Regions from separate parts of the Heyndrickxia sp. FSL W8-0496 genome, predicted to be linked through region 2. Evidence: a T-box and tRNA genes for the amino acid it is inferred to sense, from the RefSeq annotation. Region 2 holds a T-box; the other holds one or more tRNA genes.
The links. The T-box of region 2 lies ahead of serS (serine--tRNA ligase). A T-box ahead of a tRNA ligase gene usually reads a tRNA of that ligase, here a tRNA-Ser.
Positions count from the first base shown of each region.

Region 1: it encodes a tRNA-Ser, which carries the amino acid that the T-box ahead of serS (serine--tRNA ligase) is inferred to sense. The anticodon was not compared.

Region 1 covers NZ_JBBOXX010000001.1:474,288-486,311, forward strand. The annotation lists gene NST63_RS02595 (ABC transporter ATP-binding protein) at 1-705, shown strand, start outside; gene NST63_RS02600 (ABC transporter ATP-binding protein) at 718-1,719, shown strand; gene NST63_RS02605 (hypothetical protein) at 1,905-2,171, opposite strand; gene NST63_RS02610 (SOS response-associated peptidase) at 2,503-3,168, shown strand; gene NST63_RS02615 (VanZ family protein) at 3,186-3,602, shown strand; gene NST63_RS02620 (DUF1659 domain-containing protein) at 3,699-3,917, shown strand; gene NST63_RS02625 (DUF2922 domain-containing protein) at 3,956-4,174, shown strand; gene NST63_RS02630 (YvrJ family protein) at 4,254-4,397, shown strand; gene nagE (N-acetylglucosamine-specific PTS transporter subunit IIBC) at 4,446-6,407, opposite strand; gene NST63_RS02640 (hypothetical protein) at 6,561-6,740, opposite strand; tRNA gene NST63_RS02645 (tRNA-Ser) at 6,909-6,995, shown strand; gene NST63_RS02650 (DUF4822 domain-containing protein) at 7,592-8,572, shown strand; gene NST63_RS02655 (sensor histidine kinase) at 8,838-10,292, shown strand; gene NST63_RS02660 (response regulator transcription factor) at 10,295-10,978, shown strand; gene pdxR (MocR-like pyridoxine biosynthesis transcription factor PdxR) at 11,171-12,024, opposite strand, start outside.
Region 2 covers NZ_JBBOXX010000001.1:13,626-25,649, reverse strand. The annotation lists gene NST63_RS00110 (glycoside hydrolase family 18 protein) at 1-1,257, shown strand, start outside; gene NST63_RS00105 (deoxynucleoside kinase) at 1,450-2,103, shown strand; gene NST63_RS00100 (deoxynucleoside kinase) at 2,087-2,755, shown strand; tRNA gene NST63_RS00095 (tRNA-Ser) at 3,049-3,141, opposite strand; gene serS (serine--tRNA ligase) at 3,231-4,511, opposite strand; T-box leader at 4,597-4,860, opposite strand; gene pdxT (pyridoxal 5'-phosphate synthase glutaminase subunit PdxT) at 4,905-5,492, opposite strand; gene NST63_RS00080 (serine hydrolase) at 5,846-7,207, opposite strand; gene guaB (IMP dehydrogenase) at 7,372-8,838, opposite strand; gene NST63_RS00070 (YaaC family protein) at 8,951-9,898, shown strand; rRNA gene rrf (5S ribosomal RNA) at 9,944-10,060, opposite strand; rRNA gene NST63_RS00060 (23S ribosomal RNA) at 10,131-12,024, opposite strand, start outside.

The DNA.
Region 1 (12,024 bases), 460 kb from region 2:
CCGATGACTTCTTTGAATCCAACAAGTAAAATTGGTAATCAAATTATGGAGGCAGTCCTGCAGCATAATAAGATTCCTAGAAAAGAAGCGAGAGAAGTTGCCAGGAAAATGCTTGAACTAGTTGGTATACCACAACCTGAAAAAAGATTAGACCAGTATCCACATGAATTTTCCGGTGGTATGAGACAAAGGGCAATGATTGCTATGGCACTTGCCTGTCGCCCGAAATTATTAATTGCTGATGAACCGACAACAGCTTTGGATGTGACTATTCAAGCACAAATTTTAGAGTTAATGAAGGATCTACAACAAAAAACGGAAACTTCTATTATATTAATCACTCATGATTTGGGTGTCGTTGCGGAAATGTGTGACCGTGTAATCGTTATGTATGCTGGAAAAGTGGTAGAAACGGGAACGGTTGAAGAAATCTTTGAAAAGCCACAGCATCCGTATACAAAAGGACTGTTAAAGTCAGTTCCTAGACTGGATATGGATAAAAAAGAACCACTTGCCCCAATTATTGGAACACCACCAGATCTGTTAGATCCACCGAAGGGTTGTTCATTTTATGCAAGATGTGAAATGGCAATGAGGATTTGTAAAGATTACTCACCTGAGCTAGAAGAGGTTGATAAAGGACAAACAGCTGCCTGTTGGCTTCATCATCCAATGGCGACGATGAAAAAGGCAAGCGGGAAATAGGGAGGAGAAAAGATGAATTCGAAAACAATGGAAGCCAATCAAACAAACGAGACGAGCACTCTTACTCCTCTTATCGAAATCAAAAACTTAAAAAAGTATTTCAATATTGGTGGTCAGCCATTAAAGGCAGTGGATGATTTAAATTTAGACATTTATCCAGGCGAAACAGTTGGGCTTGTAGGTGAAAGTGGTTGTGGAAAATCAACAGCGGGTCGCACGATCATTCGTTTATATGAGGCAACTGAAGGGGAAGTTCTTTATAATGGAAAAAATATTTACGATAATAATAGCAGTGAAATGGCGAAAATTCGCAAAGATATTCAACTGATTTTCCAAGATCCATATGCTTCCTTAAATCCACGAATGACTGTAGAAGAAATTATTGGTGAACCACTAACCATTCATGGAGAATTAACTGGTAAAAAGAAACGTGAGCGTATCCTTGAATTATTAAAACTAGTCGGCTTGAACCCTGAACATATCAATCGTTTTCCACATGAATTCAGTGGAGGGCAACGTCAACGGATTGGAATTGCTCGTGCACTTGCGTTAAATCCTAAATTTATCGTATGTGATGAACCAATTTCAGCTCTGGATGTTTCTATCCAAGCCCAAGTTGTAAACCTGTTAAAAGATTTACAGAAAAGCATGGGTCTAACATACTTATTTATAGCCCATGACCTTTCAATGGTAAAATATATTTCTGATCGTATCCTTGTTATGTATTTAGGAAATATGATGGAGCTTTGTGAGAGTGAAGAACTCTATGAGGAGCCACTTCACCCATACACTCAGGCATTATTATCGGCTGTACCAATTCCAAATCCGAAGTTGAAACGGGAACGGATCGTGTTACAAGGAGATGTTCCAAGTCCAATCAATCCACCAAGCGGTTGTGTATTTCGAACTCGCTGCCGCCACGCAATGGACATATGTGCACAGAAGAAACCTGAATGGAAAGAAGCAAAGCCAGGACATTTTGTAAGTTGTCATCTTTATAATGATAGTAAATAGGTTATTGAATCAATAAAAAGCTGAGAGAATGTTTGAAATTAGATTCTCTCAGCTTTTTTAGGTTGTGTATCATTTGCCCGATCTATAGGATAGGGGGATTTTATAAGTGCTCATTCCTTGAAGGACAAAATCACCAAAGAAAATCAAAATGGTTGTTGTTTTTAGGATATAATTGACCATGATCCTTAAAATATAATTATGGATAGTTGTACAGCAATAAGACCTAAAGAGATAATAATGGACAAAAGACTGCGTACTCCAGATTTCCAATCCTTAACTGAGAATAAGCCTATTATGCTGAGGTAGAATGTAATTAGTGATAATATAAAGGTAATGTATAATGGCTGAATGGCGGTAATTGTAGCGGGAAAATCAAAAAGATAAACAAACGTAAAAAGAAGTATGCTAATGAATGCTAATAAAAATGAATATAGATTTATTCGTACAGTCATAGAAAAATCCACCTTCCATAAATAAATTGTCTATTTTGTGTCTAAAATATGTATATTTAATGAATATTCGATAAGTTATTTGTAAATCCTTTATTTTCTAGAATTTTTTTGCTAGTAAATTTAAGGCTGCAATCTCTGTAAGACCTGCTAGAATCCTTTATTGGTAGTAAAAGCCGGTAGTTAGGTTTTTACAAAAGCAACAAACTATACGAAAAACAACCTTAGTAAAAGAATGTGGCTTATTTTATTCAGGTTACAAACTATTCGAACAGTGTCTTTCAAAAAAATGAGCAAATAAGTTAAAATAAGTTGGGTGCACAGGAGGGATTGTATGTGCGGTCGTTTTAATTTGTATTCAAATATCGATATTTTATTAGATCAGTTTGAGCTTATTAATGGTGATTTGTTTGAAATTTTACCTCGATTTAATATTGCTCCGAGTCAGGATGTTTTAGCGGTAATAGAAGGGGAAGATGGAAGGCGAGGCGGGTATTTACGTTGGGGGCTTATTCCTTCTTGGGCGAATGATTCAAAAATTGGGTATAAAATGATTAATGCTAGGGCGGAAACAATCCATGAAAAGCCAAGCTTTAAACGATTGCTAACAAGGAGACGATGTTTAGTAATAGCTGATGGTTTTTATGAATGGAAAAAGGATGAGAATAAGAAGCAGCCATTTCACATTTTTTTAAAAGATAAACAACCATTTGCTTTTGCAGGACTCTGGGATCGCTGGATTCAAGCAGGGGAAATAATACAAACATGTACAATCATTACGACGGAGGCCAATGAATTGATGGCTGATATTCATGATCGAATGCCTGTTATTTTAACAAAGGAGTCAGAGCGGCAATGGCTTGATCGTAAAATTCAGGATGAAGACCAATTAAAATCCTTATTAGTTCCCTATGATTCAACTGCAATGGATGCATATCCTATTTCTGAATTTGTTAATAGCCCCCGAAACGAAGGAATCGAAATATTAAACTCACTTTAATGTAAAGGTAGGATTGGATGAAAAAGCAAAAGATATGGTGGGCTATAGCCATCATTTTATGTGTGATTATTTATTGTTTCACAGCTTCACCAGAATCAACAGGATCTAATACGCAAGATTGGATCGAGCGTGTAACCGGATTGAATGGTGGCGCAGCAGAAGTGTTGAATTTCATTATTCGAAAGCTAACCCATATTTGTATTTTTGGGTTATTAGGGATCTTGTTATATTTTGCATTTCGAAAAAATAAGCTCTTTTTTGCTTGGTTTTTAACAACTTTGTTTGCTGCGAGTGATGAATATCATCAATCACTTGTACCAAATCGGACAGCTTCAGTCACAGATGTGTTACTAGATTCAGGAGGGGCACTACTAGCAATACTTATTGTTAAGCAAATAATGAACAAAAAAAGAGCAAATAAAACTAATCAGTGAGGATTCTTTCTTCACTGATTTTTTTATTTTATTTTCTTTTGGGGTGTCTATTTTTTCCTTTCACTTATATATAAGGAGTGAAAGGAGGTGAACAACATGGCACAGGTGCTTTTAAAGGGTTCAAGCTTAAAATTAGTATTTGACAATGGTGTAGACGATAATGGCAAGCCAGTCTATCAATCAAGGACCTTCAATAATGTTCGTCTTGAAGCCACACCAGATGAACTTCTGCAAGCTGCACAAGCAATCGGCTCATTATCTCAGAAGAATCTTTTTAGTATTGAGAGAAATGACAACTCAGATGTTAAAGCATAAGATTCGTTCACTTATTAACTAATATGGAGGTGATAGTTTTGAAAACGTTAGAATTACAATTCACGACCGATGATAATAAAACGGCAAGAATTACAATAGAAGCTCCAATTGAACCAGTTGATACAGATCAGGTAAAGGCTGCGATGGCAGATATTATTGAATCAAATGTCTTTCGTACTTCAAATGGTTCAGCATATATGGAATTGAAGGGGGCTAGATTGATTGAAAATAATATCACAGAGATTATGATTGATTAATCTAAGCTTGAAAGTAAAGGTCTGCGTCCACAACAATGGACAGGCCTTTATTTATTAATAATGGGGGGAGTGGCAATAAGTGGACCATCTCATGCCTTTCATCAGTGAGGTAGGCTTTCCAATCATTGTGACCCTGTATCTTCTCTATCGAATTGCATCAAAGCTAGATGCAGTTGTCCAATCTATTCAAAGTCTTCCAGAACGATTGAAAAAAGTAGAGTAAATTTGAAAAGGGCTATCTCACTATAGCCCTTTTCAACAAAGATCATTATTAATGAATCTCAAAAAACTCTTTATCACCATGATGAATGAAACCTGATTTTACCACTTTTACCTGCTGTCCATCTTTTAAATTAGTAAACACAACAGGCGTGATTAATGATGGTACTTTATTTTTAATGGCTTCAATATCGATATCAGCTAATTTTTGACCAATTGATATTTGATCACCTTCATTTACATAGACAGTAAATCCTTCACCTTTAAGATTAACTGTATCGAGCCCCATATGAATTAATACTTCGAGACCGTCCTCGGATTCAAGTCCGATTGCATGCTTTGTTGGGAAAACTGATTTAACAATACCATTAAATGGAGCATATACTTCACCATGTTGTGGATCAATACCAAAGCCGTCCCCCATCATTTTTTGTGAAAAGACTTGATCAGGAACCTTTTCAATCTCCATGATCTGCCCAGATAAAGGGGAGGAGAATTGTTGAATGTTCACATGTGCTTTTTGATCCTCAGTTTCGACAGCCTTCTCTTGTATTGGAGATGTTGCCGGTACGGGAGGTTGATCCATGGCATAAAGCTTCTTTAAAGCATTAGCAGCAAATTCTACATCTGGACCAACAATAATTTGTACACTCGTTTTGCTCGTTTTCATGACGCCTCTTGCACCATAGCGTTTGATCATACTGTCATTAACATCACCGCTATTTTTAACATCAAGACGTAAACGAGTAGCGCAGTTATCAATATTAGTTAAGTTCTCTTTGCCGCCAAGTCCAGCTAAAAATCCCGTAGCCATTCTTGTATATTTATCATCACCAGTAACATTTTCTACTTCATCATTTACTTCGTCTTCATCTTCACGACCTGGTGTTTTTAAATCACGCCATTTAATAAAGAAATAGAAGACAACGAAATAAACAACTGCGTAAATGATACCAACTAAGATTAATAAAAGCGGTTTCTGGGCAATTCCAAAATTCAAAATATAATCAATTAAGCTTGCAGAGAAGCTAAACGATGTATGAATACCTAATAAATACGTAATAGCAAAAGAAGATGCAGTTAGTAAAGCATGAATTCCGTAAAGTAAAGGTGAAATAAACATAAAGGAGAACTCAATTGGTTCCGTAACACCTGTTACAAATGAAGTTAACGCCATACCAAGTAATAGTCCTGCTACCTTCTTCCGTCTTTCTTTTTTTGAAGCCATAATCATAGCAATACATGCAGCTGGTAATCCGAACATCATAATCGGGAAGAATCCAGTTGTAAAGACACCGGCCGTTTTGTCACCGTGAAGGAATCTTGTGATATCCCCGTGATAAACAGCACCAGCAGCGTCTGTAAATGTTCCGAAATCAAACCAAACTAACGTATTGATAATATGATGTAATCCTAGTGGAATAAGTAGTCGGTTTAGGAAACCAAATGCTCCATATCCGAATGCTCCACTAGTAGTAATCCAATGAGCTAACGAATCAATACCATTTTGGACATACGGCCATACATATCCAAAGGCAATTCCTATTATAACGCTTACAACAGCGGTAATAATTGGGATGAATCTACGTCCTCCAAAGAAGGAAAGCCATGTAGGCAATTGGATGTCATGAAAGCGGTTATAAAGTAATCCAGCAGCAATCCCCGAAATGATTCCTCCTAGAACCCCCATATTTACGGAAGGATCAATCGCGTGTGTAGTGAAAACTAATACCATATAACCAATGGCACCTGCAAGAGCGGCAGCTCCATTATTATCCTTCGCAAAACCGATGGCTACTCCGATCGCGAAAAGTAAAGCTAAATTGCTAAAAACTGCTCCAGGATCATTGGCGGGATCCAATGTCATGCTTCCGAAGAAAGCATTCCCAGCTTCTGCAATAAATTTAATATCAAGTAAATCTGGTTGACCAAGGCGTAACAGTAATCCAGCAGCTGGAAGTACAGCAATGGGCAGCATAAGTGATTTACCGATTTTTTGTAAAAATGATAGCATAATGCCCACCTCAAGAAATTTTATTACGTAAGCTCGATAAATGGTGAAATTTATCGAAGAAACTACGTAATGTAAGAATAGTATAAAGTGATAAAGATGTCTATACCAGTTTTACACATTTTACTATATCGAAATAATTAAATTATTAGTAATTTACGAATAATCTCGTCTAGGCTCCCGCTTATCCATTTCCTGAATAATATCAATAAGATCCCCTACAGCACGTTCCCGAATGTAGTCATGCTTTTCCTCTAAATGGACAGCTACACTAATAATCATTCGTTTGATATATGTCCAGTCTTCCTTGAAATTTAAAAAATCGATATTTTCCAATACTAATATTCCTCCTTATATCACGTGTTTTCCTGAAAGTATTTACATGTTCATCTGGAGCAGAATTATCAATAATTTAACCGAAAATATCTGGCACTATTCTATTGATTTCCTCCTTAATCAAAAAGATTGCAGAGGTCAGAAGGAATTTATTATAATTAATATGTTGGAGAAGTACCCAAGAGGCTGAAGGGGACGCACTCGAAATGCGTTAGGGGTTAACAGCCCGCGTGGGTTCAAATCCCACCTTCTCCGTAGGAGATGTGAATAACACTTTTGATTGATTAAGATGGTTACATAAAACCATCTTTTATTTTTTTTGGGAAAATATTTGAACGTTCAATATAAAAAAGCATTTTTTCTTTTTCGTTAGAATCTTCGAAGTTAAAGCTCATTAATCAATGATGTTCTTACCTCTATAGTTTTTACTACATTTGATATAGACTGAAGCACATTTATCAGTAGAATGAAGAAGGCTGAAGTTCTTTAATTTACCGTGCTATATTACAAATCCTCAAATTCATTATTGATATTCCTCCACAATAGAAATTCTTCAAGTGACCGATCGTATCCGCTTAGGATAAATCTTAAAAAATTTTTATCTTTTTTTTCTATTTATTTAAGATGCAGTTTATTGGCAGTTTATGTGTTAGATGTACGATAAGGATGTTCATGATTTTACTTATAGATAAGGAGAGATAATTTTGTCTGTAAAAAAGGAAGAATACCCCATGGTTATTACTCGCTGCTAATTACGCGGCAAATCATTTATATGATCTGCTACAACATGGATTCTTCGGGGTCTAAATACGCTTTACAAATTTTATGTTGCACACAACGGAGGTAAATATATGAATAAATTAAAAGTAATGATGGTAGCATGTGTTGCGGTTGCAGTCCTGCTTGCAGCATGTCAATCAAAGCAAGAGGTAAATGATTCTGCATCTAAAGAGAAAGAAACAAAAACTGAAGTAACTAAAACAAATGAGGAAAAAACTTCTGAAGCTAAATTGACTAAAGGCCAAGAAATGGCAGAGATACTTAGTAGTACAAATTGGCAAGGTACAAAGGTGTATGATAAAGATAATAATGATTTAACAAAAGAGAATGCAAATTTCATTGGTCTTGCGAAATACGATGCTAAAACTGGTAGATATGAATTTTTCGATGCTAAAACAGGTGATAGTAGAGGAGATAAAGGAACTTTCTTTATCACTAATGATGGAGAGAAACGAATATTAATTTCAGAATCAATGAATTATCAAGCAGTTGTCGACATTACGGAATTAAATAAAGATATTTTCACATATAAACGAATAGGTAAAGACGCTAATGGTAATGAGGTAGAGGTATTTGTTGAACATATTCCATATCAAGACAAAGAACTTTCTTTTACTGATCAAGACAAGAAGTTAGACACTTCTACAGGAGAGATCGTAACAGACATTGATGGAGATGAGATTTTATCACACACTTTATGGCATGGAACAAAGGTATTAGATGAAGAGGGTAATGATGTAACAGCATATAATAAGAACTTTATTAGTATTGCAAAATTTGATAGTCAGACGAATAAATATGAATTTTTCAATCCAGAAACTGGAGAAAGTCGTGGAGATTATGGCTATTTCGATATTGTGCACGAAAATAAAATTAGAGCACATGTTTCTTTAGGAAATAATAAATATGGTGCAGCACTTGAACTGACCGAGCTTAATAATAATAAATTTACGTATAAAAGGACTGGTAAGGCTAAAGATGGTAGCGATATAACTGTATTCGTTGAGCATGAACCTTATAAAGGAGAGTTAAAACCGGAATTTACCCATTAATAAAGTCTTATAAGACAAGCATATTAGTTTTAAAGAGGGAATGGGGAACCATTCCCCAACTTATTTGATGGAAAGAATTAGACAGAACGAACCTTCATAAGAATCGCTGTTATAATGCTTTTACAAAAACAACAAATATTCCACAATCGATTTGTTTTTTAGAAGAAGTAATATGTTTTGGTAACTTCTTGTATAAGATAATCTTAAAATTAACACCACGCAGATGACATTTCTTGAATATAGCATAAGAGGGGAGGGAATGACAATATCTATAAAAATAAGGTTTCTGTTGTCTTATATTGGAGTAATTGTTTTTTCAATTGTTTTATTATTAGCAGCTACTTTTTTGATTATATTTTCGATTACGGGCGATTTAAAATCCATCGAGCATTTTTACAAAAATACTTATGTTCAAAAGCCTTTAACCCCTGCAGAGGAAAATGCATTCCTTGATTTAAAGCTTCTGGCCAAGCATACTCCTGATAAGCTACTGGATCAAGAACTAGTAAGGAAGATCGACCAAAAGGATATAAGCATTATTGTAAGAAAGGACTCTAAAATCACTTATCAGTCACCTACCTTTGATGGTCAATCCTTACTGAAAGTGCTCCCACCTTTCGAAGAGACAAATATAAATTCTCGCGATACGATAAAAGTAAATCGTTTATTTTTTACTTATGTAAAATTTGATTTCCGCTTTTCAGATAAAGAAAAAGGAAGTATTTTTGTTTTAAGAAAAGTAAGTTCTTACGCTGAGTTATCTAAAGAGTTATTTCCAATTTTATTAGGATCACTGCTCCTTCTTTTTATTATGATGATTGGTGTCCTGAATTACTTAGTGTCAAGAAGCATTATCAAGCCAATATCTATTCTAAGAGAGGGGGCGGAACGGATAAAATCTGGAGATTTAAACTTTGAAATTATTCCCTCCTCAAAGGATGAGATTGGACAATTGAACCAAGCATTTGAAGAAATGAGAATCAAATTAAAAGATTCTATCGACCTACAGCTCCAATATGAAGAAAATCGAAAAGAATTATTATCAAATATTTCGCATGATTTAAAGACCCCTATTACATCGATTATTGGATATGTTGAAGGAATAAAAGATGGTGTAGCGAATACGCCAGAAAAAATGGATAAGTATTTGACGACAGTTTACACAAAAGCAAAGGACATGGACCTATTGATAGATGAATTATTTTTATTCTCCAAACTAGATTTACAAAAGGAACAGTTTTCATTTGAAAAGATCGAACTTGTTCAATACATGAAGGATTATGTAGAGGAGCTATCACTTGATCTACTTCAACAAGGTATCCTTTTAGAATTAATCCATACGCTGGGGGAAACTTTTGTCATTGCTGATAGAGAAAAGCTAAAACGTGTTATGGCCAATTTAATAAATAATGGTGTTAAATATATGGATAAAAGTGAAAAGCATATTATTATTGCTCTAAGAGAGAGGGATAAGGATATAGTCGTTCAAGTGACTGACAATGGTTGTGGTATTAAACCTGAAGCTTTGCCTTATATATTTAATCGGTTTTACCGTGCAGAGCAGTCTCGAAATTCTCAAACAGGTGGTAGTGGCTTAGGATTAGCCATTGTCAAAAAAATAATCAATGAGCATGGAGGAGAGGTTTGGGCAACTAGTGAGTTAAATAAGGGGACAAGTATTTGTTTTACGTTAAATAAAGCTATGGAAAAAGGTGAGTAACATTGAAAAAGATATTACTTATAGAGGATGAAATAAGTATTGCAGAATTAGAAAAGGATTATCTAGAATTAAATAGTTTTAGTGTCGATATCCAACATTCGGGTGAACAAGGTCTCCAATCTGCACTTGAACAGAATTATGATTTGATTATTCTAGACATCATGCTTCCTGGAATTAGTGGGTTTGAAATTTGTCAAAAAATACGTTCAGTGAAAGATATTCCGATACTCTTAGTGTCAGCTAAAAAGGAAGATATTGATAAAATTCGAGGTCTTGGCTTTGGGGCAGATGATTATATTACAAAGCCATTTAGTCCTAGTGAACTTGTTGCAAGAGTGAAAGCCCATTTAACACGTTATGAAAGACTGGCTGGTGGGAATGTATCAACAATCATCAATGTTCATGGAATTACAATTGATAAAGTAGCTCGCAAAGTTCATATTAATGGTGAATATGTATTTTTTACAACAAAGGAATTTGACCTGTTAACTTTTTTGGTTCTGCACCCTAATCAAGTATTAAATAAAGAACAGTTATTCGAACGAGTGTGGGGAGTAGATTCTGCCGCAGATGTATCAACGGTTACTGTTCATATTCGAAAGTTACGTGAAAAAATCGAAAGAGATGCTGCACATCCAAAATATTTAGAAACAGTATGGGGAGCCGGATACCGTTTCAATGTATAAATCTTAAATTTTTTCAATGTTAAGGGAGTTGAAGCCTCTTTCCTGCTAAGATACAAAAAATAGAACCATTCATAATAAAGATCTATTTTATTTACATGGATCTTTCCTCTCTTTGGGAAAGTACTAACTCAAATGTCGGTTGAAAACCGTCCCCCTCATTCAGTAAAGAAGTTGATTCGAATAGTATCGAAATCAACTTCTAACGAGTTCTGATAACTGATTAATTCCATATTCAATTGTTTCTTCATCCACTTTTGAAAAACCTAATACTAAGCCTTTACGCTTGCTTTTCAGACAATAAGGGCTAAGCGGATAGACACGTATGCCATTTTTAATGGCTCTTTTCATTATCCCCTCTTCATTAAATTCCTCATTCGCCTCAAGCAGCATATGAAGACCTGTTTCTACCCCTTTAACAGAAAATATTTCCTCTAATTTCGTTTCCGCGATCGCCTTGATCATTGCCTCATGTCTTCTTCGATAGATATTTCTTGTGCGTCTCATATGTCTTGTAAAATGGCCTTGCTCAATAAAATGAGTGAGGGTTAGTTGTTCCATAATCGGAAGATGACGAGAAGTAAGCTCGTATACACGAGACATTTGTGAAATGGCCTCAACAGGTCCGATAATCGCAGAGATCCGAACCCCTGGTGCAGTCATTTTGGAAAAACTTAAAAGATAAAGGGTGCATCCTGGTTCTTGACTAAATAATGTCGGGAGAGGTTCCCCACTGTATCTAAACTCACCATCATAATCATCCTCAATAATCCAGGCATGATTTTTCTTTGCTAGCTCCGTTAATTCTTTTCTCCTTTTGAAAGACATAATGACACCAGTGGCAGACTGATGAGAGGGTGTTACATATATCAGCTTTGACGATTTTGGAATACGATTAACTTTAATTCCATTCTCATCAACTGGTACAGGAACGACGTTCATTCGTCGGTACTTCATAGCAAGCCAAGCAGGTGGAAAACCTGGGTCCTCAACGGAAACAGTATCTCCTTCTAATAAGAGAGCCTGTGAGATTAAGTCCACACTTTGTT
Region 2 (12,024 bases):
TCTTTGGCTAGTATAGCAAGTACTTATCGAGTACCAGTAGTAGAACTAGTTACGGCTAATGAAATTCCAAATCCTGATCATTTAGTCGTTGGTCAAACGATTGTTATACCAATTATAGGTAGCTTTTATTGGGTCCAACCGGGGGATAGTTTTTGGGAGATTGCAAGGAAGTTCAATCTATCATTACCTGAACTCGCTAGAATTAATGGAATGTCGGTAAACCAACCATTACAAATCGGAATGAGATTATATATTCCTCCTCAGCGTAAAGAAGATGCTGAATTTAATGCTTATGTAGAACCCTTCGGAACAACTGTTTCACAATCTTTAGAGAATAGTGCTCGTAAGGCTGCTCCATACTTAACTTATCTATCTCCTTTTGCGTTTCAAGTGAATCGTGATGGATCTTTAATTGCTCCTCCACTTGGAAATTTACCGATTATTGCAAGAGCCAATCAAAATATCCTTGTAATGGCTATTAATAACCAGGAAAATGGCCAATTTAGTGATGAACTAGGCAGAATATTATTAAATGATATGGATGTGCAGGATCAGTTTTTAAATAATATCGTGAATACAGCGAAACAATATGGCTTTCGCGATATTCATATTGATTTTGAATTTCTAAGACCTGAAGATAAAGAAGCATATAATCGATTCCTTAGAAAAGCAAAAGCACGCTTTAATCAAGAAGGCTGGTTGCTCTCAACCGCCCTAGCTCCTAAGACGAGTGCAACCCAAGAAGGGCTTTGGTATGAAGCTCATGATTATAAAGCCCATGGTGAAATCGTTGACTTTGTTGTAATTATGACCTATGAATGGGGATATAGTGGTGGGCCCCCTATGGCCGTCTCACCTATTAACTCAGTTCGTGATGTTTTAGAATATGCCGTAACAGAAATTCCTCCACAAAAAATTCTAATGGGGCAGAATCTATATGGTTATGATTGGACACTTCCCTTTACCCCGGGCCAGGATACCGCAAAAGCAGTCAGTCCACAACAGGCAATACAATTAGCAGCAAAATATAATGTACCTATTAACTATGACCTAGAAGCACAAGCCCCAACATTTGAATATACTGACGAAGAAAATAAAAAACATAAAGTATGGTTTGAAGACGCCCGCTCCATACAGGCCAAATTTGACCTGATTAAGGAATTAAATCTACGTGGTATGAGCTATTGGAAATTAGGTCTTTCCTTCCCACAAAACTGGTTACTGATTGTAGAAAACTTTAATGTAACTAAAAAGTAAAGAAACCCATATAGTTGGCATCTCTTAGATGCCAACTTTTTATTTCCATATTATATTACCTATAGGAATCCAATTTATTCCCTGTCACACCGAACAATACATATGCTAAAATAGCAATTAGCGTGTTTTTACATTGGACTATATTATTCTTATATATATATTTGTATAGTTAATTGGTGAGGAGGAAAATAGATGGTAAATGTACCGTTTATTACGGTTGAGGGTCCAATAGGTATAGGGAAAACCTCACTCGCAAAAGCAATTTCAGAACATTTCAACTACAATCTATTAAAGGAAATTGTTGATGAGAACCCATTTCTAGAGAAATTCTATCAAGATATTGAAGAGTGGAGTTTTCAGTTGGAAATGTTTTTTCTTTGTAACCGATATAAGCAGCTTGAGGATGTGAATAGTAAATTTTTATCATTCGATAAACCAGTTGTAGCTGATTATCATATTTTCAAAAACTTAATTTTTGCGAAAAGGACACTGAAAGATGAGCAATATATTAAGTATCTAAAAATATTTGATATTTTAACAGAGGGAATGCCACAACCGAATTTAGTGATTTACATTAATGCAAGCTTAGAGACGGTCATGAAGAGAATAAAGCTGCGTGGGAGAGATTTTGAAAAAAATATTAGTCCAGATTATATTAAACAGCTTTCCTCTGATTACGAGACTTTTATGCAAAACTTTACATTAACCCACCCTAATATTCCTGTTTTACAATTCAATGGAGATGAATTGGATTTTGTTAAAAACCCGGATGATTTAACATTAATTTTAGAGAAAATAACAACAACATTAAAAGAAGGTGTAAAGATTCATGGAACTTCGAAATAAATATCAAATCCCTAACAACGCTATCATAACCATTGCTGGAACAGTTGGAGTGGGAAAGTCTACAATGACTAGCTCATTAGCTAATGCACTAGGATTTCGCACCTCATTTGAAAAGGTCGATACTAACCCTTATTTAGATAAATTTTATGATGATTTTAAACGTTGGAGCTTTCATTTGCAAATCTATTTCTTAGCTGAACGCTTTAAAGAGCAAAAGAGAATTTTTGAATATGGTGGAGGATTCATTCAGGATCGTTCAATTTATGAAGATACAGGTATATTTGCCAAGATGCATTACGAAAAGGGAAACATGTCCAAGGTAGATTATGAAACATATAAAAATCTTTTTGATGCCATGATCATGACTCCGTATTTTCCACACCCTGATTTACTTATTTATCTAGAAGGGTCCATTGAGGATATTTTAGAGAGAATTCAAAAACGTGGTAGACCTATGGAACAAAGCACACCTGTAGAATATTGGATAGAAATGCATAAACGCTATGAAAGCTGGATTAATTCTTTTAATGCATGCCCAGTTTTACGAATTAACATTAGAGATTATGACTTAATGAAAGAGGAAACAAGCATCGAACCGATTATTGAACGAATTGGATATTTCCTCAAACAAACTCAATTATTGAAAAAGTAGACAGAAAAATACAAGCCCCCATTCATCGGTGTACCAACTGTGAAATTTAATATGGTAATTTTACCTTCATCAAAATTAGATAAAGGGACAGGCTGCTATCAGTTTGTCGTAGGGGGCAGACGAGAAAAACAGATGGATAATTCAATATTGACTTTATATTTCTTTTCCTAAAAAAATCGCCATGCAACTAAATGCATGGCGTAATTTTTACACTCCGAAAAATATTAACAAAAAATTCGTTACAAAGTAACGAATTTTAATCTCCAATAATTTATGCGCGTTGTGTTTATCAATGGCGGAGGAAGAGGGATTCGAACCCCCGCGCGGTGTAACCCGCCTGTCGGTTTTCAAGACCGATCCCTTCAGCCAGACTTGGGTATTCCTCCATATCGACAAGAAATAATATATCATATTTAATCGTTAGCGTCAATATGATTTTAAATATTTTTAGAGGGGATTACTCCCCTCCTATTAATTATTTTACACTAATTCGATCGACATTACGCATATATGGTCGTAATACTTCCGGTATAATTACACTACCATCTGGTTGTTGGTAGTTTTCTAAGATAGCAGCTACTGTACGTCCTATAGCAAGACCTGAACCATTTAAGGTATGCACATGTTCAGGTTTTCCGTTCAATTCCCTACGGAAGCGAATATTTGCACGTCGAGCTTGGAATGCTTCAAAATTACTACAAGAAGAGATTTCACGATACGTATTATAACTTGGAATCCAAACTTCGATATCATATTTCTTCGCTGCAGTAAATCCAAGGTCAGCTGTACACATACTCATAACACGATAAGGGAGTCCTAATAACTGTAGAACTTTTTCTGCATGTCCAGTCAGCTTCTCTAATTCATTATATGAATCCTCTGGCTTAACAAACTTTACAAGCTCCACTTTATTAAATTGGTGCTGACGGATAAGTCCTCGTGTATCACGACCTGCAGATCCAGCTTCTGAACGGAAACAAGCACTAAAAGCAGCATAATTAATAGGTAGCTGATCTACATTTAATATTTCATCACGGTGTAAATTTGTTACAGGTACCTCTGCTGTCGGAATTAAGAAATAGTCTTCACTTTCAATTAAGAATGCATCCTCCTCAAATTTAGGAAGTTGACCTGTACCTGTCATGCTCGTACGATTTACCATATAAGGCGGTAAAATTTCTTCATACCCATGGTCTTCTACATGGAGATCAAGCATAAAATTAAAGAGTGCTCTTTCTAAACGTGCACCTAAACCTTTATAGAATACGAATCGACTTCCTGTTACTTTGGCCGCACGTTCAAAATCTAAAATATTTAAATCAGTCGCTACATCCCAATGAGGCTTTGGTTCAAAATCAAACTCTCTTACTTCCCCCCATTTACGTACTTCGACATTGTCATCTTCAGTTTCTCCAATTGGTGTACTTTCGTGAGGAATATTCGGGATAGATAACAATAAATGATCTAGGTTTTCTTCGACATCACGTAATTCATCATCATATTGTTTGATTTGATCCCCAACCACACGCATTTCTTTAATATATTCATCTGCGTCCTGTTTCTCTCTCTTGAGCTGTGCTATTTTTTGAGTCACTTCATTTCGTTTACTCTTTAATTCTTCTGTAGCGACAATAAGTTCTCTTCTCTTTTTATCTAATTCTTCAAATTTCCCAAAATCAGCAAGGTCTTCCCCACGGTGCTGCATTTTTTCCTTTACTTCTTTTAAGTTAGTACGTAAAAACTTAATATCAAGCATAGATAATTCCTCCTTTAAATAGTAAGCTATTTTTTACTAATCGTGGCATGTGAATCAAAAACAAATAAAAAACTCCCGTCCCTAAAAAAGGGACGAGAGATACCCGCGTTGCCACCCAGCTTGAAAGTATAGATTCATACCTTCCACTTAATCGATAACGGTTTTACCCGAAAGTACTTACTAATAAGATAAATGCAAACGCTAAGTCTAAGAAAATTAGCCACAATTCTTATTCCATTCGGTACTTTGCTCAAGGATGGATTCACAAGTCGCCTTCATCGATTTGCACCAGCCATCGACTCTCTTTAGAAGGATCATTCTTGTTACTATTTCCTCTCATTGCTTTACATAGATTTTAACAATTAATTTACTATAAGTATTGCCTCTTTGCAACTATTTATTTAAAACTTTTTGTTTTTTTACGATGTCAATAAAATATTGTGTCAATCCACTATCCTTTGTTAACTCTGGATGGAAGGAACATCCTAGATAATGTCGATCTCGTGCAGCCACTATTTTCCCTTCATGCTTGGCTAAGACCTCAACATCCTCACCAACATTAACAATATGAGGAGCACGGATAAAAACAGCATTAAAATGATCCGACACACCAGCTATAGCTAGATCAGCTTCAAAACTATCCTTTTGCCTACCAAAAGAATTTCGTTCAACCATTACATCCATTAAACCAATATGCGGTTCATCATAACCTTGAATTTTTTTAGCTAATAAAATTAAACCTGCACATGTACCAAACATTGGTTTTCCCTGTTCTCCAAACTGTCGAAGCTTATCCATAAAATCATATCGATCAAGCAGGCGTCGCATAGTAGTACTTTCTCCACCAGGAAGGATGATACCATCTATTTCATCTAATTGATCCTTTGTTTTTATGATTATAGCTTCTTCACCACATGCTTCAATAGCCTGTACATGTTCTCTAACAGCACCTTGTAAACCTAGTACCCCAATTTTGACCATTCCATATACTCCTTACCAGCCAAATCCTGCAATTCTATATATACCCTAAAGCAGGATAAGGCATTTGAAAAGTTTTTCCACTCTTTTTAATTGCTAAAAGCTGTTTTCGTATAGTTTTGTTGCTTATGTAAAAGTCCAACTGAAGGCTTTTACACCCAATAAAGGATTCAGCGATTCTTATGGAGTTTGCAGCACTTTTTTCAGTGAAATGAAGGATATAATGAACTTCATCCGATAGTCATGCGTTAAAGCTTTACTTAGATACAAAAATGTTTGCGAAAAGAGCCTTCCTAAATTAAATAAACTAGAAAAAGGACACCATGTCAAGATAGGTATCCTTTTTCCTAAGCTTATTAAAACCAGCCTTTTACCGTCGAAGTGATTCCATTCCATATGTCAGAAAAAAAACCACCAATTCCACGCATCATTAATACAAACCAATTTGCTTTTTCAACCTTTTCACCAGTCACGACATCTACACTTGCCGATTTTTGACCGTCTAGGTAACCAAAATCATTTTTACCACTATACTCAGCGGTTAACGTACCAACTTTTTCACCCTTTTTAACAGGTGCAGTTAATTTACCAGCCTTATTGAGCTTGTCCTTTTCAACATTAAAAACAGGCTTATATAACTTTTCTTCTCCATTTTTGATTACTAACTTTACTGGATCCTTTGTGTACATGCTTACCTTTTTTTCTTTCCCTTTTTCCACTAGCAGTGATTCATGATTTTTAATCTTATATTGCCCTGGGTAAATTTCCTTTACAGAAAAATTAGCAAATGCATAATCCATCATTTTTTTTGTTTCATCAAATCTTGCTTTATAGCCACCTTGACCTTTACCATCCGTTGCATTTAAAACAACTGTTATCACGCGCATTCCATTTTTTTGAGCAGTACCTGTAAAACAGTATCCTGCAAAATCAGTCGTTCCAGTCTTTAAACCATCTACCCCATTGTCCTTAGATCCATACACCAAAGATGGTAACATCCAATTCCAGTTTTCCATTTTAACATCTTCACCAGGACCCGCATGGAATGTTTGTTTTGAAATACTAGAAGTTTTTAATACCTCAGGAAAATCATTAATTAAGTGAAAAGCTAATTTAGCTGTTGCTCTAGCAGACATAATATTTTCATCAGTAGGACCTGATCCTTTAGGGTGCATTCCCATTAAGTCCTTATTATTTAATCCTGTACTATTTACAAATTTATAATCTTTTAATCCAAGCTCTTTTGCTTTTTCATTCATCATCTTGACAAAGTTTTCTTCTGACCCACCAATCGTTTCTGCAATAGCAATTGTTGCTGCATTTGCTGAATAAATAGCCATTGCTTGGTATAAGTCTTTAATTTTATATTTAACATCTTTTCTTAACGGCACATTTGATAGATTTGTATCATGAGATATTTTAAAAGCATAATCACTAACGGTATATTCTTGATCCCATTTTACTTTGCCTTTTTTGATTGAATCCAAAAGGATATATTCTGTCATCATTTTTGACATTGAAGCAATTCCTAGTGCAGTGTCTGGATTTTTTTCATATAATACTTTACCCGTACTTGCTTCAACTAATATAGCTCCGTCTGCATGAATATCTAAAATGTCTTCTGCAGCTAACGCCTTTTGTGGCAATTGAAATATTCCAAACATCAACGAAAAAGCCATTATCATGGCAAATATCTTTTTTACTTTTCTCTTTTCCACTAAGAACCCTCCATCTATTTATGTATACACTTTCGTTATTTTAACATAGTTCTTAACATAATAGTAGACGGAGGATATACCTAACTTAAACAAAAAGTGGCAGGAAATGCACTTTTTTGTGTAAATTCCTACCACTTCTATCAATTTAAACTATATTATCTATATTATGAAAGCGAATAGTTAGGTGCTTCTTTAGTAATTTGGATATCATGTGGATGGCTCTCTCTTAAGCCAGCACCTGTCATTCGAATGAATTGAGCTTCCTCGCGGAGGGCTTTCAGATCTTTAGTCCCACAATAACCCATACCAGATTTTATTCCACCAAGTAATTGGAAAATAACATCAGCAAGTGGCCCTTTATATGGAACACGTCCTTCAATACCTTCAGGAACAAACTTTTTCGCATCTTCTTGGAAGTAACGGTCTTTTGACCCTTGCTCCATCGCAGAGACTGAACCCATTCCACGGTATACTTTAAATCTTCTGCCTTGATACGTTTCTGTTTCACCAGGGCTTTCTGTTGTGCCTGCTAAAAGACTACCAAGCATTACAACATGTCCACCAGATGCAAGCGCCTTAACAATGTCTCCTGAATATTTAATACCACCATCTGCAATGATTGCTTTACCATGCTTTCTTGCCTCAGTCGCACAATCATAGATAGCTGTTATTTGTGGTACTCCTACACCAGCTACCACTCTTGTTGTACAAATTGAACCTGGTCCAATTCCAACCTTAACAATATCTGCCCCTGCTTCAATCAACGCTTTTGTAGCTTCAGCAGTAGCCACATTTCCTGCAATAATATTTAACTTTGGATATTCAGCTCTAATTTTGCTCACAGTGTCTAAAACACCTTTAGAATGCCCGTGAGCCGTATCTATCACAATAACATCTACATTTGCATTCACTAGTGCCTCTACACGTTTCATAGTATCACTAGTTACACCTACAGCAGCACCAACTAAAAGGCGTCCTACATTATCTTTAGCCGAATTAGGAAATTCAATGACCTTTTCAATGTCCTTAATAGTAATAAGTCCCTTTAATACACCATTTTCATCAACTAATGGGAGCTTTTCAATTTTATGCTTTTGAAGAATTTTTTCTGCATCATTCAACGTTGTACCGACAGGAGCAGTTACCAAGTTTTCCTTTGTCATTACATCAGAAATTTTTATCGAGAAATCTTGAATAAAGCGTAAATCACGATTAGTAATTATGCCAACAAGCTTTTGTTCTTCCTCATTATTCACGATAGGCACACCGGAAATTCGGTATTTACCCATTAAATGCTCAGCACTAAATACTTGGTGTTCAGGAGTTAGAAAGAATGGGTCTGTAATAACTCCACTTTCAGAACGTTTTACTTTATCAACATGATCTGCCTGTTGCTCAATACTCATATTTTTATGAATAATGCCTAAACCACCTTGTCTCGCCATTGAAATGGCCATTTCCGCTTCAGTAACAGTATCCATACCTGCGCTAATAATCGGAATATTAAGCTTCAAGGTCTCTGTTAATTCCACTTGTAAATCTACGTCTTTCGGTAAAACTTCAGATTTCGCTGGCACTAACAGTACATCATCAAATGTTAATCCTTCTTTAGAAAATTTTGATTCCCACATTTTTTCATTCCTCCTGCTCCCAAAATATTATTAGTAGGTTATCAATTGGTTAAACTACTGTCAAGGAATTAATAATATGTCCAATTTTTCAAAAAATTCGGAGGTCATTCTTTTGAATAAAGATCTTGTTTGGAAACGGTTAAATTTGTATCAATCTGCAGACATGACACAAAAGCTATTAAATCGTTGCTACAAAAATATGCAGATCGATAATCATGAAATAAAAAGTTATGATAATTGTTATCCTTTTATCTATTTTCTCCAACATGGCGAAATGTATTACTCACAAGCTGAACATGCACCGATTCCAATTAAGCCTGTGCTACTCTTTTATGGCTTAATCCATTTAATAAAGGCTTGTTTATTATCCGTAGATCCCGATTATCCAGAATCTACTTCTGTATTAGCTCATGGAGTTTCTTCCAGAAAGAAAAAAAAGCAACACTATCAGTTTATGAATGATGAAATAAAGATACAGAAGATGGGACTGTGTACTCATTTTTCAAAAAAAATGTTTCACGTGGAACACCTAGAAGGTGAAAAAATTATTATGAAGGATCTATTTTATCAAGTACCAGAATTAGATGATTGTTTCACATTTATTAACGAATGTAACATCATTCATATTCTAAAAAAAAATATAGAATATGCCATTCCTTTATCTATTCTCGATCAATACCATTTAACATTAGACAGTTTCACACGTCTATTAAAAGATAAAAATGCTATATCCATTCAAACGATAAATTATGATAAAGATTATATAATTATTAAAAGTACAAATGAGGATACTCCTTTACTTCCCTTCCGTTTTCATTTAACAAAAAATAGCTTTTGCTTACCCAACAAACAAACGAAATATATGTATTATCCTGAATTAATTATCCATTATTTACTTTTATACAATTTAAGCATGATTGCCCGTTATGAAACCGAATGGTGGTGTGAACTTATAAAAACAACGCCGACTAATGATTATCCATTTATCAGTACTTTTCTATCAATTACAGCAGAGAAAACACCCTATTTAATCTTCAAATATTTACAAAGCAAACTCTAAAGTGCATACAAAAAAGCACAGAGAACAAGCTCTGTGCTTACAATTGCCTGGCAACGTCCTACTCTTGCAGGGGGAGAGCCCCCAACTACCATCGGCGCTAAGAAGCTTAACTTCCGTGTTCGGGATGGGAACGGGTGTGACCTTCTTGCCATAATTACCAGACTATATTTTGTTAAGGGTTTATTCCCTCAAAACTAGATATATAAAGAAGTGTAATAACCTTAAATCAAATTAGGATAAGTCTTCGATCTATTAGTATTCGTCAGCTCCATGTGTCGCCACACTTCCACCTCGAACCTATCAACCTGATCATCTTTCAGGGATCTTATTTAGATAAACTAAGGGAAATCTCATCTTGAGGGGGGCTTCATGCTTAGATGCTTTCAGCACTTATCCCTTCCGCACATAGCTACCCAGCGATGCCTTTGGCAAGACAACTGGTACACCAGCGGTGCGTCCATCCCGGTCCTCTCGTACTAAGGACAGCTCCTCTCAAATTTCCTACGCCCACGACGGATAGGGACCGAACTGTCTCACGACGTTCTGAACCCAGCTCGCGTACCGCTTTAATGGGCGAACAGCCCAACCCTTGGGACCGACTACAGCCCCAGGATGCGATGAGCCGACATCGAGGTGCCAAACCTCCCCGTCGATGTGGACTCTTGGGGGAGATAAGCCTGTTATCCCCGGGGTAGCTTTTATCCGTTGAGCGATGGCCCTTCCATGCGGAACCACCGGATCACTAAGCCCGACTTTCGTCCCTGCTCGACTTGTAGGTCTCGCAGTCAAGCTCCCTTGTGCCTTTACACTCTGCGAATGATTTCCAACCATTCTGAGGGAACCTTTGGGCGCCTCCGTTACCTTTTAGGAGGCGACCGCCCCAGTCAAACTGCCTGCCTGACACTGTCTCCCACCCCGATTCAGGGGTGCGGGTTAGAATTTCAATACAGCCAGGGTAGTATCCCACCGATGCCTCCACCGAAGCTGGCGCTCCGGTTTCAAAGGCTCCTACCTATCCTGTACAAGCTGTACCAAAATTCAATATCAAGCTGCAGTAAAGCTCCACGGGGTCTTTCCGTCCTGTCGCGGGTAACCTGCATCTTCACAGGTACTATAATTTCACCGAGTCTCTCGTTGAGACAGTGCCCAGATCGTTGCGCCTTTCGTGCGGGTCAGAACTTACCTGACAAGGAATTTCGCTACCTTAGGACCGTTATAGTTACGGCCGCCGTTTACTGGGGCTTCAATTCAAAGCTTCGTCTTGCGACTAACCTCTCCTCTTAACCTTCCAGCACCGGGCAGGCGTCAGCCCCTATACTTCGCCTTACGGCTTCGCAGAGACCTGTGTTTTTGCTAAACAGTCGCCTGGGCCTATTCACTGCGGCTCTCTCGGGCTTGCACCCTAACAGAGCACCCCTTCTCCCGAAGTTACGGGGTCATTTTGCCGAGTTCCTTAACGAGAGTTCTCTCGCTCACCTTAGGATTCTCTCCTCGCCTACCTGTGTCGGTTTGCGGTACGGGCACCTTTCACCTCACTAGAGGATTTTCTAGGCAGTGTGGAATCAGGAACTTCGGTACTAAATTTCCCTCGCCATCACAGCTCAAGGTATCTGGTGACGGGATTTGCCTCGTCACCCCTCTAACTGCTTGGACGCACTATTCCAGCAGTGCGCTTACCCTATCCTCCTGCGTCCCCCCATCGTTCAAACGGTGAAGAGGTGGTACAGGAATATCAACCTGTTGTCCATCGCCTACGCCTTTCGGCCTCGGCTTAGGTCCCGACTAACCCTGAGCGGACGAGCCTTCCTCAGGAAACCTTAGGCATTCGGTGGAAGGGATTCTCACCCTTCTTTCGCTACTCATACCGGCATTCTCACTTCTAAGCGCTCCACCAGTCCTTACGGTCTAGCTTCGCAGCCCTTAGAACGCTCTCCTACCACGGACATCATAAGATGTCCATCCACAGCTTCGGTGATACGTTTAGCCCCGGTACATTTTCGGCGCAGAGTCACTCGACCAGTGAGCTATTACGCACTCTTTAAATGGTGGCTGCTTCTAAGCCAACATCCTGGTTGTCTAAGCAACTCCACATCCTTTTCCACTTAACGTATACTTTGGGACCTTAG